3 regions of the Paenibacillus naphthalenovorans genome follow, and region 3 is predicted to be linked to each of the others. Evidence: riboswitches for the same ligand, from Rfam matches in the RefSeq annotation. Region 3 holds a riboswitch; each other region holds the start of a gene.
What was found. A riboswitch is a leader RNA that binds a small molecule or an ion and turns the genes downstream of it on or off. The one in region 3 is predicted to bind cyclic di-GMP.
Positions count from the first base shown of each region.

Region 1: it holds a riboswitch for cyclic di-GMP, as region 3 does, so the genes downstream of both, IJ22_RS15135 (hypothetical protein) here and IJ22_RS23855 (sensor domain-containing protein) in region 3, are expected to answer to the same signal.
Region 2: it holds a riboswitch for cyclic di-GMP, as region 3 does, so the genes downstream of both, IJ22_RS12355 (response regulator) here and IJ22_RS23855 (sensor domain-containing protein) in region 3, are expected to answer to the same signal.

Region 1 is NZ_CP013652.1:3,086,146-3,091,767, forward strand. It holds gene ilvD (dihydroxy-acid dehydratase) at 1-927, opposite strand, end outside; gene IJ22_RS15120 (DUF3055 domain-containing protein) at 1,145-1,438, shown strand; gene IJ22_RS15125 (acyl-CoA thioesterase) at 1,529-2,065, opposite strand; gene IJ22_RS15130 (HD-GYP domain-containing protein) at 2,257-2,862, opposite strand; gene IJ22_RS15135 (hypothetical protein) at 2,932-3,138, opposite strand; cyclic di-GMP riboswitch class I at 3,275-3,362, opposite strand; gene IJ22_RS15140 (phosphoenolpyruvate synthase) at 3,636-5,622, shown strand, end outside.
Region 2 is NZ_CP013652.1:2,473,153-2,478,774, reverse strand. It holds gene IJ22_RS12365 (polysaccharide deacetylase family protein) at 1-382, opposite strand, end outside; gene IJ22_RS12360 (aldo/keto reductase) at 693-1,673, shown strand; cyclic di-GMP riboswitch class I at 1,916-1,998, shown strand; gene IJ22_RS12355 (response regulator) at 2,187-2,549, shown strand; gene IJ22_RS12350 (metal-dependent hydrolase) at 2,773-3,465, shown strand; gene IJ22_RS12345 (GNAT family N-acetyltransferase) at 3,483-3,932, shown strand; gene IJ22_RS12340 (ABC transporter ATP-binding protein) at 4,102-5,622, shown strand, end outside.
Region 3 is NZ_CP013652.1:4,835,095-4,840,716, reverse strand. It holds gene IJ22_RS23865 (hypothetical protein) at 1-328, opposite strand, end outside; gene IJ22_RS23860 (sigma-70 family RNA polymerase sigma factor) at 318-848, opposite strand; gene IJ22_RS23855 (sensor domain-containing protein) at 1,018-3,168, opposite strand; cyclic di-GMP riboswitch class II at 3,260-3,343, opposite strand; gene IJ22_RS23850 (alpha/beta fold hydrolase) at 3,689-4,507, opposite strand; gene IJ22_RS23845 (2-keto-4-pentenoate hydratase) at 4,551-5,333, opposite strand; gene dmpG (4-hydroxy-2-oxovalerate aldolase) at 5,349-5,622, opposite strand, start outside.

The DNA of each region.
Region 1 (5,622 bases), 1.7 Mb from region 3:
GATTTTGGCCAAATGCGGCACACGCTTCGCTACTTCGTTGATGCGTTCGATCGGATAGTCGATCCCTGCTTCATGCGCTATGGCCAGCGTATGAAGAACGGTATTGGTGGAACCTCCCATGGCCATATCCAAAGCGAACGCATTGTCGATCGCTTCAACGGTGACGATGTCACGCGGCTTGATGTCCTTTTGGATCAGCTCCATCAGCTGCTTTGCCGAACGTTTCACAAATTCTTTGCGTTCCGGATCGACAGCAAGAATCGTACCGTTGCCCGGCAGCGCAAGGCCAAGACCTTCAGCCAGACAGTTCATGGAGTTGGCCGTAAACATGCCGGAACAGGATCCACAGGTCGGACAGCCGTACTGTTCAAGCTCCTGCAGGCCTTTTTCATCGATTTTGCCCGCTTGGTAGGCGCCTACGCCCTCAAATACGGAGGACAATGAAATCGAACGGCCATCGCTGGTCTTACCCGCTTTCATCGGCCCGCCGCTGACGAAAACCGTCGGAATATTGACGCGCAAAGCGCCCATCATCATGCCCGGCGTAATTTTGTCACAGTTCGGGATGCAGACCATTCCGTCAAACCAGTGAGCGGAAACCACCGTTTCCAGGGAATCGGCAATAATTTCACGGCTCGGGAGGGAGTATCGCATACCGATATGTCCCATCGCAATACCGTCGTCTACGCCAATCGTATTAAATTCAAACGGAACGCCGCCCGCTTCACGGATCGCTTCTTTTACGATTTTCCCGAATTCCTGCAGGTGGACGTGACCGGGAACGATATCAATATAGGAGTTGCAAACCGCGATAAACGGCTTGTCGAAATCTTCTTCTTTGACGCCGGCAGCACGCAGCAAGCTGCGGTGAGGCGCGCGGTCAAAGCCCTTCTTGATCATGTCACTTCTCATTTTTCTCTTGGACATTTTTCTTACAAGCCTCCGTTTCTACTCTATGAATCGCTTCATTCTATGAATGCTACCGCTTCTTCCGATTGTACCATGTTTCACCCGAAATGAAAACGAAACGCATGGTCGAAATCGGGCTAAAGTCATCTCGCGATCGGATTTTTTGGCGAAGCCCCGAAAAATCTGTTATAATTCGAATAACTTACGGAAGCTTGAAACGGAGGAGAAAGCGGAAATTATGGAATTTGATTATTTATACGACGGTACGGAGGAAACGAAAACAAGGTTCGTTTGTTTTGTCGGAGATTCGCTGCGGAGATTCGATTTGGCCATCACGACGACTAACCGTTTTTACGGAAAAAAGATGGTCACGGATTTGCAGACCGGACGCACGGCTGTCATCGGGCCGGACGATCTGGAGGCTGAGGGCTACCTGGAGCACGTATACAAGCTCAATGAGGAAGAAGCGGCGGAGCTCACAGCCTTCTTAACGGAGGTTGTGGGGCCGGTCAACTTTACCGATATTTAAAGTGAAGAAAGCCGATCGATAGCTCCCGTAAGGGGCAAGATCGGCTTTTCCATGATGATTGCACTTCCATCGATTCACTACGGCTCCACTCTAGGAATGATCAGAGCCTGAATCCGATTCCCACGGGAAACTCACCGTGAGGTAGTCCGCAAATTTCTTGCTTTCTTCCCTGCGCAATCGGCGCATCTCGGCGCGATGCACAGCCGTTTCGTGAAGCCTGATCTCCTCTTCCGTTTCCGGTATGACTGCCGGGATGGCAACGGGCTTCTTATTGTCATCGAGCGCCACGAAAGTAAGGAATGACGTCGCGGCAATGGTGCGCTCCCCCGTTTTCAAATCCTCGGTAATCACTTTGACAAAGACCTCCATAGAACTTCTTCCCGTCCAGGTTACGAAGGATTCCAAGCATACCGAATCTGTTGTTCGAACCGGTGACAAAAAGTCGACAGAATCCGTCGAAGCCGTCACGACGTTTCTGCGGCAGTGCTTGGAAGCCGCGATAGAAGCGATATCATCGATATAGGCCATCAGCTTTCCGCCAAACAGCGTATTGTGATTATTGACATCCGTCGGAAATACTCGGGATGTTTTGTAGCATCTAGATTCCTTGACATATCTTTGTTCCATATACAGTCTGCCGGCTCCTTCATGTTCATGTACATCATCCGTACGCGCATGTACGTTTTGAACACATTATGCAGGCTAACCCAGATGTTGTCAATGCTGTGTCGCTTCCCGTTTGCCCAAATCCGGCGCCGTTGGAGAAAACCGAATGTAAAAAAGCCCCCCGGATTAATCACAGGAGGCATTTGGTATACTCAACCGTAATATTCTTTTCTCCATTTGCCGAAGCCGGAGAATGTCTTTAATTCATGCAACGGGATGCTCAGGAAAACCTGAACAAGATTTTTGTCAAATTGCTTCCTGCTCTGATACCACAGCTCTTGCTTGGCTTCTTGAACGGATAAACCTTTTCTGTGAGGACCGTCCTGCAGCATGTCATCAAAAGCGTCAAGGATAGAGCAAATTCGCGCAAAAGTCGGAATGAACTCACCGCGCAAGCCATAAGGATAACCGGACCCATCCCAGCGTTCGCGGTGGTATTTAATGATTTCAATAATATTCAAATCATGAATTCCTTCTTTTTGCGCCAGATTTGCTCCGAGCACAGGATAACGTTTCATGGTTTCCCACTCTTCTGCCGTCGTACCTGTTTTCTTTGTAATAATATCCGTTGGAATAAAAATCTTGCCAATGTCATGAAGCAGACATCCTACGACCAGACTACGTGTTTGTTCCTGATTGAAATGAAGATAGGATGCCATGATTCTCGCCATTTTGCCAACCCGCATGCAATGTTCGTATGTACTTAACTCTTTCTTCATTAATCTAAAAAGAATGTACAGCAATCGTTCATTTTTCATGACTTACTCCTCCATACCAAGAAACTGATCCATGCAGACTTCATATGAAACCGTCCCGTATGTCAATCATCAACTGGTCTTTTTTTCCTTTTTTCTTGATAATTCTTTTAAAATAAAATCGATTTCTTCCTTAAGATCGGCTGCCCTTTCAAATTCAAAATTAACGCGAGCCACCTTTAATTCAGCTTTCAGGTTTGTGTAGTGGTGTTTTAATTCCTCATAGGTTTGGTTTCGAATCTCATCCAATCCCATTGCAGGAACTCGGCCAAGATACATTTTCACTCTCTCCTCTCATCAATGATTTCACAAAATACGGACCAACTCATCTACTTAGAGTGACGATGGAAGAATGCTACATAATACGTCCCAAAACCAAAAAATCCCCCGAAATTGGAGGATTGATGATCCGGATTTCGGTAACTGGCTGGCATAGTGTTTATCACACTGAAGCCCCTGTAGCTTTGCGACCCCACTTTTCAATGGGTGTGCCTTTATCACTTTTCAAAGGAGATTAGTTAGAAAAAACTAGATATTAGCTAACAATGTTCGACATATTCAATCAAATTCCTTTTTTATAGTAAAAATTTTCATTTTTATACTATATATTGTGAATGGAAAAGCCTCTCCTCATGTAAACCATCGATTGGAGAACGGCTTTTGCCGGGGGATGGAATAATATGAAAATCAGCAAAAAAATGGTTGACAACTCAGTGACAAGATCAATATATTGGGAACCAATGCAAGCTGCCATTTCGTATTAAGGAGTTGGAAAAATGCCAACGATATATGTGCTGAATTTTCAGAGTATTGATAAATCCCATCTGCCGGCTGTGGGCGGAAAAGGAGCCAACCTCGGGGAGCTGAAAAGAGCCGGCTTCCCGGTACCGCAGGGTTTTTGCGTGACAACTGCCGCCTACCGCCAATTCATTCAATCCAGCCGGGAGATGAAGGAACTGTTCGATCAGTTGGACCGCGTCAGCCATGAACAATTGGAGCAAATACGTATATTGGGACAGCGTATTCGCGAACATCTCACCTCCCTTTCGATGCCCAACTCTGTTAAATCGGCCATTTCAAAAGCGTGGGAAACCACTGGGATAGCTCAAGCTTATGCTGTTCGTTCCAGCGCTACGGCTGAGGATCTGCCGACGGCCTCGTTCGCGGGACAGCAGGATACTTATCTGAATGTTTGCGGACTGGAGCAGCTGCTCAAAGCCGTACAAAACTGCTGGGCCTCACTGTTTACAGACCGGGCGATCTCGTATCGCGCCAAAAACGGCTTTAACCACCGTTCAGTGTTTATTTCCGTCGTTGTTCAACACATGATTTTCCCGGAGGTGTCCGGAATTATGTTTACGGCGGATCCGGTCACGGGACATCGCGGAACGGTATCGATCGATGCAAGCTTCGGTTTGGGAGAAGCCCTTGTATCCGGTTTGGTTACTGCGGATTTGTATCAGGTGCGTGCAGGTGAAATCGTAAAAAAACAGGTTTCCAAGAAGGAAACAGCCATATATGCCGTGCCGGAAGGAGGAACGGTTGCTCAGCATCTCCCTCCGGAGAAACAGCAGCTGCAGGCTTTAACGGATCATCAAATCATTCAACTGGCAATATTGGGTAAAAAAATTGAAGCTCACTATGCCTCGGAGCAAGATGTGGAGTGGGGTTTTGCCGACGGTCAATTTTATATTCTCCAAAGTCGGCCGATTACATCGTTATATCCGGTACCGCCTGTCTCAGATAATCAATTGCATGTATTTATAAATTTCGGCTACATTCAAATGATGACTGATCCAATGAAACCGCTGGCTATATCCGTTTTGAGCCGCCTTCTTCATTTTATAAAGAAAAATCCTGCTTCATCCGAACCGTACATCCTGCATCATGCAGGGGGAAGAATGTTTGCTGATTTTACCGCTCCTCTTTCTATAAGGCCTGTTCGAAACAGAATGCTAAAAATATTCAAGGGCATGGATGAATCCATAGCGTCAGCTTTGGAGGAAGTCATGAGCCGAGAAGCCTTTCGCCATCGATCCATACCGATAGGCACAATATTACGCACGGTCAGTAAACTGGCGCCGATCATCATTCCCTTGGCATTGAAAGTAATCAATCACCGGTTTGTGCAAGATCCCGCTAAGGCGAACAGAAAGGCCTCCGCCCTTATTGATCGTATCACTCGTGAAACCGGGATCCATGTATTTTCCGCCTCAGGGGCGGACAGGATTCGCGCGATCAGGAAGAGTATCGAGAAAATGCCCAAGGTGATTCCCAGAGTGGCCGTCTATTTTATTGCAGGTGTCCTGGCTTCCGGAACGCTTAAAAAGAAGCTGTACAAAAGGGTGGGGAAAGAACGGGCAGATAGGTTGTTGAATCCATTGTACAAATCTCTTCCCGGCAATGTGACAACCGAATTCGGCTTGGCGTTGGGAGACCTTGCTGATAAGATACGAAAGTATCCCGGCTTAATTGATTATTTGCAGAAAGCAAGCAGCGACCATTTCGATGAAAAATTGGGCGAGATTCCGGGCGGAGATGAATTTAAAGTAGAATTGGAGAGCTTTCTTCAGAAATACGGTATGCGGTGTGTGGGTGAAATTGACATCACCAGACCAAGATGGCGCGAAGAGCCTACCCAACTGATCCCTTCCATTATCAGCAATATCAGAACGGCAGCGGCCGGGGAGCACAGGAAGAAATTCAGACAAGGCAGGCTTGAAGCCGAGGCGGCGGGAAAAGAAATGGCCGCGCATTTTGGTT
Region 2 (5,622 bases), 2.4 Mb from region 3:
CTCTTTGGTATAACTGTTCGAGAATCGCTTTAAATTCTTTGACGGTAACGAACCAGTCATCGTAGCCCCGGGACATCGAATCTCCATCGAACGCCAGCTCGGGGTAAGCAATCAAAGGATGGAAAAAGATATGCTCCACCGGACCATGATAGGGTACGCGTTGGGGCGCCTTTACCTCGGGAACGGGCTGTGTAGCAGGAGGCGGAACCGGTTGGACTTCATTGCCGGAGGGGCTGTTTGGAGCGGAGCCGGCTTGTTGGCTTGGCGGCGTCGGCGGTTGCTCCGCGTCTGACCTTGTGAACACTCCGGACCCGAGCCATACGGATATGGACAACAGTGCTGCGCCCGCGATCGCGATGGCAATTGCCGTTCCCGTTTTCATCTTCTTTCACCTCCTTCCAAGGCGGATGCGTGATGATTTTGAATATTAGACGATCTTGGTTCACCCTTGGTTCACCCGTTGGAAGGCAAAAAGCGGTGAAGGTATTCCGGTCTTTTATGGTATGATGTAAACAGGCGCAAGCCGGAGATGGAGCCCTCAATGACGAATACATAACCCGGGAGCGCTTTTGAATTGGAATTGTGCAGTTTTGCGGATGAACACGTTGAACGTAAACCAATGTGCGCTGAATGCATAGAAGGCGGATTCTGTCGGCCGATGCCTTTGGCTCATGAAGAGGAGGGAAGGTTAGATGCAATACCGTACATTAGGTAAAACAGGAATGAAAGTATCCAGTCTTTGCTTCGGCACAATGTCCTTCGGAGGTGCAGCCGACGAGGCAGCCTCTATGGCCATGTTCCGAAGATGCCGGGAGGTAGGCATAAATTTCTTCGATTGCGCCGATGTGTATAATAAAGGGCTTGCAGAAGAAATATTGGGCAAGTGCATTGCCGGAATCCGCAATGATGTCATTCTTACCAGCAAAGTTCACGGGAAGACCGGAGAGGGCATCAATGACCGGGGCTTGTCACGCAGGTACATCATGCTTGCGGTAGAGGAAAGCTTGAAGCGGCTCGGAACGGACCGGATCGAATTGTATTTCGTTCACGCTTTCGATTCGGAAGCGGATATGGAAGAGATTTTGCGGGCTATGGACGATCTTCAGCGGCAGGGAAAAATACTGCATCCGGCAGTCAGCAACTGGGCGGCTTGGCAGATCGCGAAGGCGCTTGGGATTTCAGCCAGGGAAAGCCTTGCCCGGTTTGAATGCATTCAACCGATGTACAACCTGGTGAAACGTCAGGCGGAGGTCGAAATTTTGCCGATGGCTCAATCCGAGCGGATGGGCGTCATCTCCTACAGCCCTCTGGGAGGCGGACTGTTGACAGGGAAATACGGTGTCGGCCGAAAGCCTGAACTGGGGCGGCTCGTTGAGCAGGCGAATTACAAGCTTCGTTATGCCGATGCAGGCTATTACGAGACGGCGGACCGCTTCACCCGGTACGCGGATGAGCATGGCGTTCATCCGGTTTCATTAGCGGTGGCATGGGTCATGTCTCATCCCGGGATCACGGCCCCGATCATTGGCGCCCGCAGTGTTGAACAGTTGGAGCCCTCGCTTGGAGCGCTGAACATAGACATGACTCCGGAGTGGAGAAAGGAGATTTCCGCACTATCTCCTGAACCCCCATTGGCGACAGACCGATCCGAGGAAGCTGCCCATTCAAGATGAAACCGGATGCTGAAGAGGGACGGGCACGTCAGAGGCGGCATAAGCAGCGGACATCCGGGATTCTCATATTAAACATGGCGCTCTACAGCTTACTGATAAAAATTGACAAAATTGTGGCAATGCCTGGAGCGAACAGGTATAATTATAGATAAGAAAAGAAGAGCCGTTTAACCTTATTCAGGCCGAGAGTTCGCTCTTGTATTTTCACCATAGGATGCTATAATACATTTGATTATCGGTTCACTCGACTAAGGCAACCCTGGTAAAAGTCAAGGACGCAATGCTAAAGGGACTAATGTGCAAACTACGTCAGCCAGTTGCCGAAGGACCGGAGGAAATCGTCTGATACGGGCCTCCTTTACGGCAAACGGGAGGTCTTTTTTTAGTGACCCGGCATCTCATCTCAAGTTTTTTCGAGTGTTACAAATCAGCTTGACTGATCACTTGCCATTATAGGACCGTGCTGCCACTTATCCTTGCGTACATACATCATACAAGTGGGGGTAATCCGGCGTGAAAAAAATTATTATCGTAGACGATTCTTTATTTATGCGTATGATTCTCAAAAATTCCCTGATCGAATTTGGGTATGAAATCGTGGCGGAGGCAAGCAACGGGCTGGAGGCCCTGACGCTTTATTCCGAGCTTAAACCGGATCTGGTTACGCTGGACATAACCATGCCGGAGATGGACGGCCTTACGGCGCTGAAGGAAATCAAGACGATGGACCCGGATGCCAAAGTCATCATGGTGTCGGCGATGGGGCAGCAGGCGCTTTTGATTCGTGCGGTTTCTATGGGGGCCATCGATTTTATCGTCAAGCCCTTCAGCAAAGACCGTGTAAGGGAGGCATTATTGAAGGCTTTTGCCGGATGAACCGGCCGGTTTTTCAAATAGGCGTTGGGTATGGGATGGAAAGTTTACGGTCCGCCTTTGAAATCGTGAAAGATGAGGGGTGGGGCTAGCGCACCCATGAACCGTCCGATGATCTTGCGGACGTTTTTCTTTTTTTGAGTTTATGGCGGGTTCTTTGTTACAATGTACATACGATGCTTGTCCTAAAGGAACCCGATTCCCATACCAAGGAGGAGTAACCATTATGGAAATTCGCTATCATGGGCATTCTTGCGTGCAGCTCAGTCACGAAGGACACTCTCTGATCATTGATCCGTTTATTTCCGGCAATCCTTTGGCAGCTACCAAGCCGGAGGATATCAAAGTGGAGCACATCCTGCTTACCCACGCACATCCGGACCATATTCTGGATACCGTGCCGATCGCAAAAAACAATGATGCCACCGTCGTTGCCACCTTCGAGCTGGCAACGTATATGAGCTGGCAGGGAGCGAAGACGTTTGCTATGAACATTGGCGGCCGTACCTCTCTGGGCTATGCGGAGATCGAGATGATCCAGGCTTTTCACAGCTCCGGCATCGTGCTCGAAGAAGAGAAGAAGATCATCTATGGAGGCATGCCGGGCGGCTTTATCATCCGGTGGAACGGTTTGACGCTTCTTCACAGCGGGGATACCTCACTGTTCTCCGACATGAAGCTCATTGGCGAGCGCAACCAAATTGATGTGGCGTTTCTGCCGATCGGCGACGTGTTTACGATGGGACCTCAGGATGCGGCTCTTGCTGCAGAATGGCTGAAGGCCAAGACCGTCGTGCCGCTGCATTTCAATACGTTCCCGCCGATCAGGCAGAATGCGCAAGCGTTCGCCGACAGCCTCACGTCAAAAGGGATTACCGGCAAAGCTTTGCGTCCGGGTGAAGTTTGGACGCTTTCATAGACCCGGGAGGTTTCGGCTTGAATCTGAACATTATACCCGTACATACGGAGGAGCAGCTGAATGACTGCTTTTCCGTTCGCATGAACGTTTTTGTACAAGAGCAGCAGGTTCCGCCTGACCTTGAAATGGATGAGTTCGACGTCTCATGGTCGGCGTGCCGGCATTTTCTCGCGGCGGACGGCGAGAAGCCGGTCGGGACTGCACGCTGGCGGATGTATGACTCCCGGACGGCGAAGCTCCAGCGGATCGCGGTGCTTGCTCCTTATCGCGGTCGGGGGATCGGCCGCCTGCTCATCCAGGCGATGGAGGAGGATATCCGGTCGCAAGGTGTGCCTGCGGTCATCCTGGATGCACAGACACAGGCAGAGCCATTTTACCGCAAGCTGGGCTATGAAACGATCTCTCCCGAACCTTTTCTTGACGCGGGCATATGGCACGTGCGCATGCGCAAGCAGTTGACCGGTTAAGGCTGAGAAGTCCCAAAAGTGGATATCATTTACTATATCGTGTACTCTGTATTCTGTAAGCTTCCGCTCCATTGACGCGGCGGCTTTTTATTTTTTCCTTACGATCTGTCGTGGATTAGGCTCGTCGGCAGGCTGCAATGTTTTTACGCAAAGGGGGCTGCGGGAGAGTATGAAAAAGGTGATTCCTAAAATTCCGGCCAGAGAATATGCCGGCTTGCTGCGCCAGTATCTGAAACCGCAGATGAAAAGCATGGCCGTTCTTGCGGTGCTGCTGTTAAGCGGCATCGTGATGCAGCTCGTCAATCCGCAAATCATCCGCTACTTTATCGATACGGCGCAATGGCAGGAGAGCAGCAGGCCGCTGGTCTTTGCCGCCGTGTTATTTATTGGCGTTACCTTGGTGCAGCAAGCCGTGGCGGTTGGGGCGTCCTATGTGGGGGCCAACGTTGGTTGGATTGCAACGAACCAATTGCGCGAGGCCGTGGCGGCGCACTGTTTGAAGCTGGATATGTCGTTTCACAAGTCGCAAACCTCCGGAGCCATCATTGAGCGGGTAGATGGGGATATCAACAATTTGTCCAATTTTTTCTCCAATTTCGTGATCATGCTGGTAAGCAATGTCGTGCTGGTTGCAGGCATGCTGGTGCTGCTGTTCCGGGAAGGCTGGCTGATCGGCACGGGGATGCTTTTTTTTGTGGTTTTTGCCATTGCCGCTATCCAGTATATCCGTAAATTTGCAGTGCCCCACTGGGGGAAGCTCAGGCAGATGAGCGCCTCATTTTACGGTTTCCTTAGTGAGCATCTGGAAGGTACGGAGGACACGCGCGCCAGCGGAGCGACAGGGTATGTGATGCATCGTTTTCATCTTCTGCTGCGCGAATGGCTGCCGATCCGTATTCGGGCGTATCTCGGCTGGGCTTCTATGTGGATTACGACGCTGCTTGTGTTTACGATCGGAAACGCGGTAGCGTTGGGCATCAGCTATTATTTGTGGCGCCAGGGCTCGATTACGATCGGAACGGTGTATATGATTTTTTACTATACCGAGCTGATGGCCAAACCGATTGAGCAGATTCGGACGCAAATGGAGGACCTGCAAAAAGCCGATGCCAGCATTGTACGCATACGCGAACTGCTGCAGACGCAATCACTGATTCAAGACGGCAGGGGCGCCGCTCTGCCGGAAGGGCCGCTATCCGTTGAATTCGACCGTGTCGGATTCGGATACGATGCGGAGACCGCAACGCTGGAGGATGTGAGCTTCCGCCTCGAGCAGGGTCAGGTGTTAGGGCTTCTGGGCAGAACAGGCAGCGGCAAAACCACGCTGGCCCGGCTGCTGCTGCGCTTTTACGATCCGGGGCAAGGACGGATTGCGATCGGGGGGATTGATATTCGGGAGACCAAGCTTCATGAGCTGCGGGACCGTGTCGGGATGGTGACGCAAAATATCGAGATTTTTCAAGGGACGGTACGCGATAATTTGACGTTCTATGATGAATCGGTGAACGACGGGAGAATCGAACAGGTGCTCCGGGAGCTGGGCTTGGCATCATGGCTTCGCTCGCTGCCTCACGGCCTGGATACCATGCTGGAGTCCGGGGGAGGAGGCTTGTCGGCCGGAGAGGCTCAACTGCTGTCGTTCGCCAGGGTGTTTTTACGCGATCCGGGTCTTGTTATTCTTGACGAAGCT
Region 3 (5,622 bases):
CAGGCTCGCCAAGTTCAACCTTGATTTCATCGGTCGCTTGCCTATATTCCGTACCCGTTACTGCCCCTCTCCCGTTTACTATATCTTTAAAGTATCCCTTAACGGATGATGCAAGGCCGGGTTCAACTGCCATCATTAATGCAAAGACCAAGGCGGAAGCGGCGATGACGCCCCCAATTCCTTGCCATAACCGTTTCATTCCCATACCGCTCCCATCTCTTTGCCCGGCAAGTTCCTGCTTTGCTTTTTGAACACCGAGTACACTTCTTTGATGAAGCTCCGCCGGGATTTCTATTTTGTCCATTTCCTTCTTGATGTTATTTCCCATTCGCTTCCGCCTCCCCGCACATCCCGCGAAGTTTATCCAATGCCCGATACAAAACCGTTTTGGCTGTTCCTAATGGAAGCTCCAGCATCTCTGCTGCATCCTTGATGGTGTAATCCTGATAGAATCTTAACAAGATGATGCTTTTTTCCGTTTCATCCAATTTCTCGATGACATCTTCCAGCATAATGGAGATCGTTACATCATCTTCGTTTTCCGTCCGTACGCAATCCCATTTCCGCGGTTCAAAGTGAATCACCTTGGTTCGCTGGCGTAGTAAGTCTAAAGAACAACGAATGGCGATTTTTGTAAGCCAGGTCTTAAAATATTGCGGTTGCTTTAAAGTCTTTATCGATTTAAATGAGCGATAAGCCGTTTCCTGGACTACATCCAAAGCATCTTCCTGATTTTTCACATAGACAAAAGCCATGCGGTAAATCCGTTCCTCATGCTGCCTAAAAAGTTCCAAATAGGCCGTTTCATCACCCTTTTGCGCCTTTTGGACAAGGTTGATGGTATCCAAATGTCGTCTCCCTCCTCCCGGTTTCACTTATTAGACACCCCAGTCCCTCATTTGGCTTTAAAAATACGATGAAAACAAAAAAGAGGGGAATCCCCTCTTCGGCCAATGCATTCGTTTTCTTGGTCTCTTTGACCTGTTCACCCGCATAGGGGAGAAATAGGTACAATGCCTAAGTGGTTATCGGCAAATCTTTCAAATAGTTTTCAAAATCCTGACTGGACAACGGTTTGCTGAATAGAAAGCCCTGCCCGTGACCGCATCCGTCCTCATTCAAAACGGCCAGCTGCTCCGGAATTTCAACTCCCTCGGCAATCACGCTTAGATTTAACGTTTGGGCAATGGTCAGTATCGCCTTTACAATCGCATGGCTTTCCTTATTCCGGTGAATATCCCGGATGAAAGAAGCATCGATTTTCAAGGTGTCTATGGGAAGATTCTTGATATAACTGAATGAACTGTATCCCGTTCCAAAATCATCGATAGACGTATGAACGCCTAAATTCCTGATTTCCTGCAGAATCGCTGCCGCATTGTCTATGTCCGCAAAAATACTTTCTGTAACCTCAAGTTCCAGCCATTGCGGTTCCAGTCCGGTATCCTTCAATATCCTGCTGATCATGTCCAACAGGTCAGGTTGATAGAATTGTCGGGCAGACAAATTCACGGAAACTTTTAACGGAGGGTATCCTTGATCCTGCCAATGTTTATTTTGCTCACATCCTCGGCGAAGAACCCATTCTCCCAAAGGAATGATTAATCCGGTTTCTTCGGCTATAGGTATGAATTTATTCGGCGCGATCCTCCCTAATTCGGGATGATCCCAACGAACAAGCGCTTCCATGCCGGTTACTTTCCCTGTCGCAAGGTCGAGTTTGGGCTGATAATCAATACGAAATTGCTCATATTGAATGGCCTTTTTCAGTTCATTTTCCAACAGGATGCGTTCCAAAGAACGCTCTTCCATATCCGAATGAAAGAATGAAACTCCATTCCTGCCGCTATCCTTCACAGCATATAGAGCCATATCCGCTCGTTTTAACAATTCATCCGGGTCCCTCCCATCCGATGGAAAAAGGGCGATACCCATGCTGCAAGAAATACAATGGCGCTGCCCGAACAGCTCGATCGGTTCCTGGAGGCTGGTTTGGATCCTTTGAGATATGGATTCGACCTCCGCCGAACTCGACAGGTTCGTCAATAATACGATAAACTCATCGCCCCCCAATCGGGCGACCATATCATTCGAACGAATGCAATGACTGATTCTTTTGGCTGCTTCGATGAGAAAAAGATCTCCGGCCTCATGACCGAGCGAATCATTAATATATTTAAACCGATCCAAATCAAGAAATATGACGGCCAATTGTGAATGACGGCGCTTAGCTTGATGGACTTCTTTACGCAACCGATCCATAAATAATCTCCGGTTCGGCAAATCCGTCAATGTATCGTGGTAAGCTAAATGGTAAATCGTTTGTTCCGACTTTTTCCGTTCGGTGATATCCCGCATAATCAGAGTCAGGCTGTTGACTTCGCCCGATTGGTTGAGGATCGGATTGATCTTGGTTTCCATATAGCAATAGCTGCCGCCCCTCGTACGGACCCGGAACTCCAGCGGCGGAGACTCTTTTCTTGCGGCCAGCCGGCTCTCAATCGCATCAACGACCGTCTCGCGGTCTTCTTCATGCACCCATTGAAGGATTTGGCTGGATTCAAAATCAGCCAAATCGTGTCCTAATAAGCTTGCGTGGGAAGGAGACACATACAAAAAATTCCCCTCCGCATCAATGATTGAAATCAGGTCCGACGAATTTTCGGTGATTAAACGGTATCTTTCCTCGCTTTTCCTGATCTCTTCTTCCATTTGTTTTCGGAGGCTGATATCATTTCGAATCGAAACATATTGATACGGTCTTCCTTGTTCATTTAAAAAAGGAACGATGGTCGTATCTACCCAATAGAATGATCCGTCTTTGGCTTTATTCCGTATTTCCCCCCTCCAAATATCTCCGGATCCGATGGTGGCCCACATGTTCTTAAAAAAATCACGGGAGTGATACCCGGAATTAAGTATCCGATGGTCCTGACCAAGCAATTCTTCCCTTTCATATCGGGAGATTCTGCAAAACTGTTCATTAACGTAGAGTATGATCCCGCGCGGGTCGGTTATGGCCACAATGGAGGACTGGTCCAAGGCATGCCTGATATCGGCCAATTCCTTTAAAATATTTTTCAATTTCTCGTCCTTTTCGAATAATGGGCTTTCCAAAAAAGGATATGTTGGTGAAACGGACACACGATTTGAACCTTGATTTCTCATCTCTCATCACCCGTTAAATTTGATTTGGAAGGATGCCGCCGGAATGGTTCGGCTCCACCGAAATTCATTGTAAAAAATAAACCGACCCTATAGATTATGGGGTCGGTTGCACTACTCGCTCCCAGCCATTCAAGTGCCCAGTTGAGAATGGCTGATCATGGCTTCCACAAAGATGGGGGTTATGATCATCATTGCGTTCACAATACTCCAAGAAAGACACCCTTATCCGGGCCGGCTGCCGGGACTGACGGGTAGCCTTTCGGCCTCATGAAGAGGAATAGTCCGCTTCTCGCGCGCTCCTGTTTCTAGGACGACGGACCTGGTTTTTATTATAAACGATCGAAAATTAATTTCCAATATCTTGATTGTAAAATGATCCGCCGGGAACGAAAAAAAGACCAGGGCCCCAGCCTGATCTTCACACTGCACATTTCCTTTTTTCAATTCAACGGGCGGGCGATCACGCCATGAAGCCGCCCGCGGCAGCCTGCGGCGCGGCTTCTTTTCCGTTATAAAGCATCTATTTTTGCAAAAAATATTCCACCAATGTGCAGAACGAATTCGTCTTTTCGATCTGCGTCCAATGTCCGCATGTTGAAAACATATGAAACTCCGCATTCGGCAGCAGCTGCGCCAATTTCCAGCTGGTCTGTTCGACCGGAATCACTTCGTCTTCCCGACCGTGCACGAGCAGCACCGGACAATCGATCCGTTTGATTTGATCCTCCTTTAAAGCCATCGCATCGATATGGCGCTGCCGCGGGGCGGGGAACATCGAAGCGAAGGCCGACTGGTTTTCTTCGTTCAAAGTGGCTTGATAACGCATATGCACCAGATCGCTGTTTTCGGCAAAGCTTTTGTCATAGGAAAAAATTTGGATCAACTGTCTCATTGTTTCCGGATCCGGCGTATAGCCCCACACACGGTCCAGACCTTCCGTCAGAGGGAAGGAAACACCTACGCTCCCCATTAGCACCAGCTTTTTCACCAGATCCGGCCTTCGATAGGCCAAATGCAGAGCAAGACAGCCGCCGAGGGAATTACCGACGATCGACGTCGGCCCGATATGCTTCGCTTCAATGAATGCGATCAGCTGCTCCACCCACGCGTCCACCCCGTATTGAGCCGAAGGGGGTTTTTCCGACGAGCCGAAGCCGATCAGATCCGGAGCGTATACGTGATAATGCTTCGATAAAATCGGATACACCAAACGCCAATTCGCCCAAGCCGAAACCCCAGGCCCGGAACCGTGAATCAAAAGCAGCGGCTCCCCTTGTCCGGCTTCATGATAATACACGCGATGACCGCCGATCGTGTCATACAATCCTTGCTCCTGCATACGCCAACCTCCCCGATAAATAATATGAATGTAAGCCGGCACTTCAACCTTGCACCCTGAATTGCATCGTTCCCAGCCGGTCCCAGATCGCCGTGACCGTATCCCCGGCTTTCAAAGTGTGCGCACCCGTTATGCCGCCGCTCAGGATGACCTGACCCGCCTTTAACGACTGACCTCTGCGGGATAACATATTGGCCAGCATCGCCACCGATTCGGCCGGATGGCCCAATACTTCCGCTCCCGCTCCGGCGTCCTTCCATTCTCCGTTGATCGATAACGTAACGCCGATCAAATCGAGCTCCAAGCCGACGGGACTTCTGAAGCCCGAGCCGATAAACACGCGAGACGACGAAGCGTTGTCCGCTACGACATCCGGCAGCGCAAACTGGAAGTCCTCATATCGGCTGTCAATGATCTCCAGCGCAGGCACGACATATTCCGTCGCCGCCAACACCTGCGCAGCCGTCACTCCCGGTCCCTGTACGTCCGCTGCCAGCACAAACGCGATTTCCGCTTCCACCTTCGGATGGATCAGCTCATCGAGTCGAAGCACATCGCCTTCCACGACCATATAATCAAAAATGAATCCGTAAATCGGCGCTTCAACGTTCATTTGCTTCATCTTCGCCCGGCTCGTCAGCCCCATCTTGGGCCCGATCACCCGATAGCCCTGCTCCAGCTTTCGGGCGATGAGCGCTTCCTGAATGCGGTAGCCGTCTTCCACCGTCAATTCGGGCCGCCGCTTGGTAAACCGCTCGACTTCTCGTTTGCCGACCTCCGACTCGATTAAAAACAAGGCCATTTCCTCATAACCACTTGGATTCATGGACATCCCCCCATCCTAAACCGGCGCTTCCCGCTTTCCTTTCGCCAGTTCGGCCGCAACGCTCATAATCATATCCTCCTGCCCGCCTACCGCCTTGTGTCTTCCGATTTCCAACAGAATGTCTCTGGCATCAAGCCCGAATTTCTCCGCCGCCCGTTCCGCATGAAGCAGGAAGCTGGAGTACACCCCCGCATAACCGAGGATAAGACTGCCTCTTGTAATTTCCTGCGGCTTCAGCAGAATCGGCGCAACGATCTCCTCCGCCAAATCCATGATTTTATAAACGTCG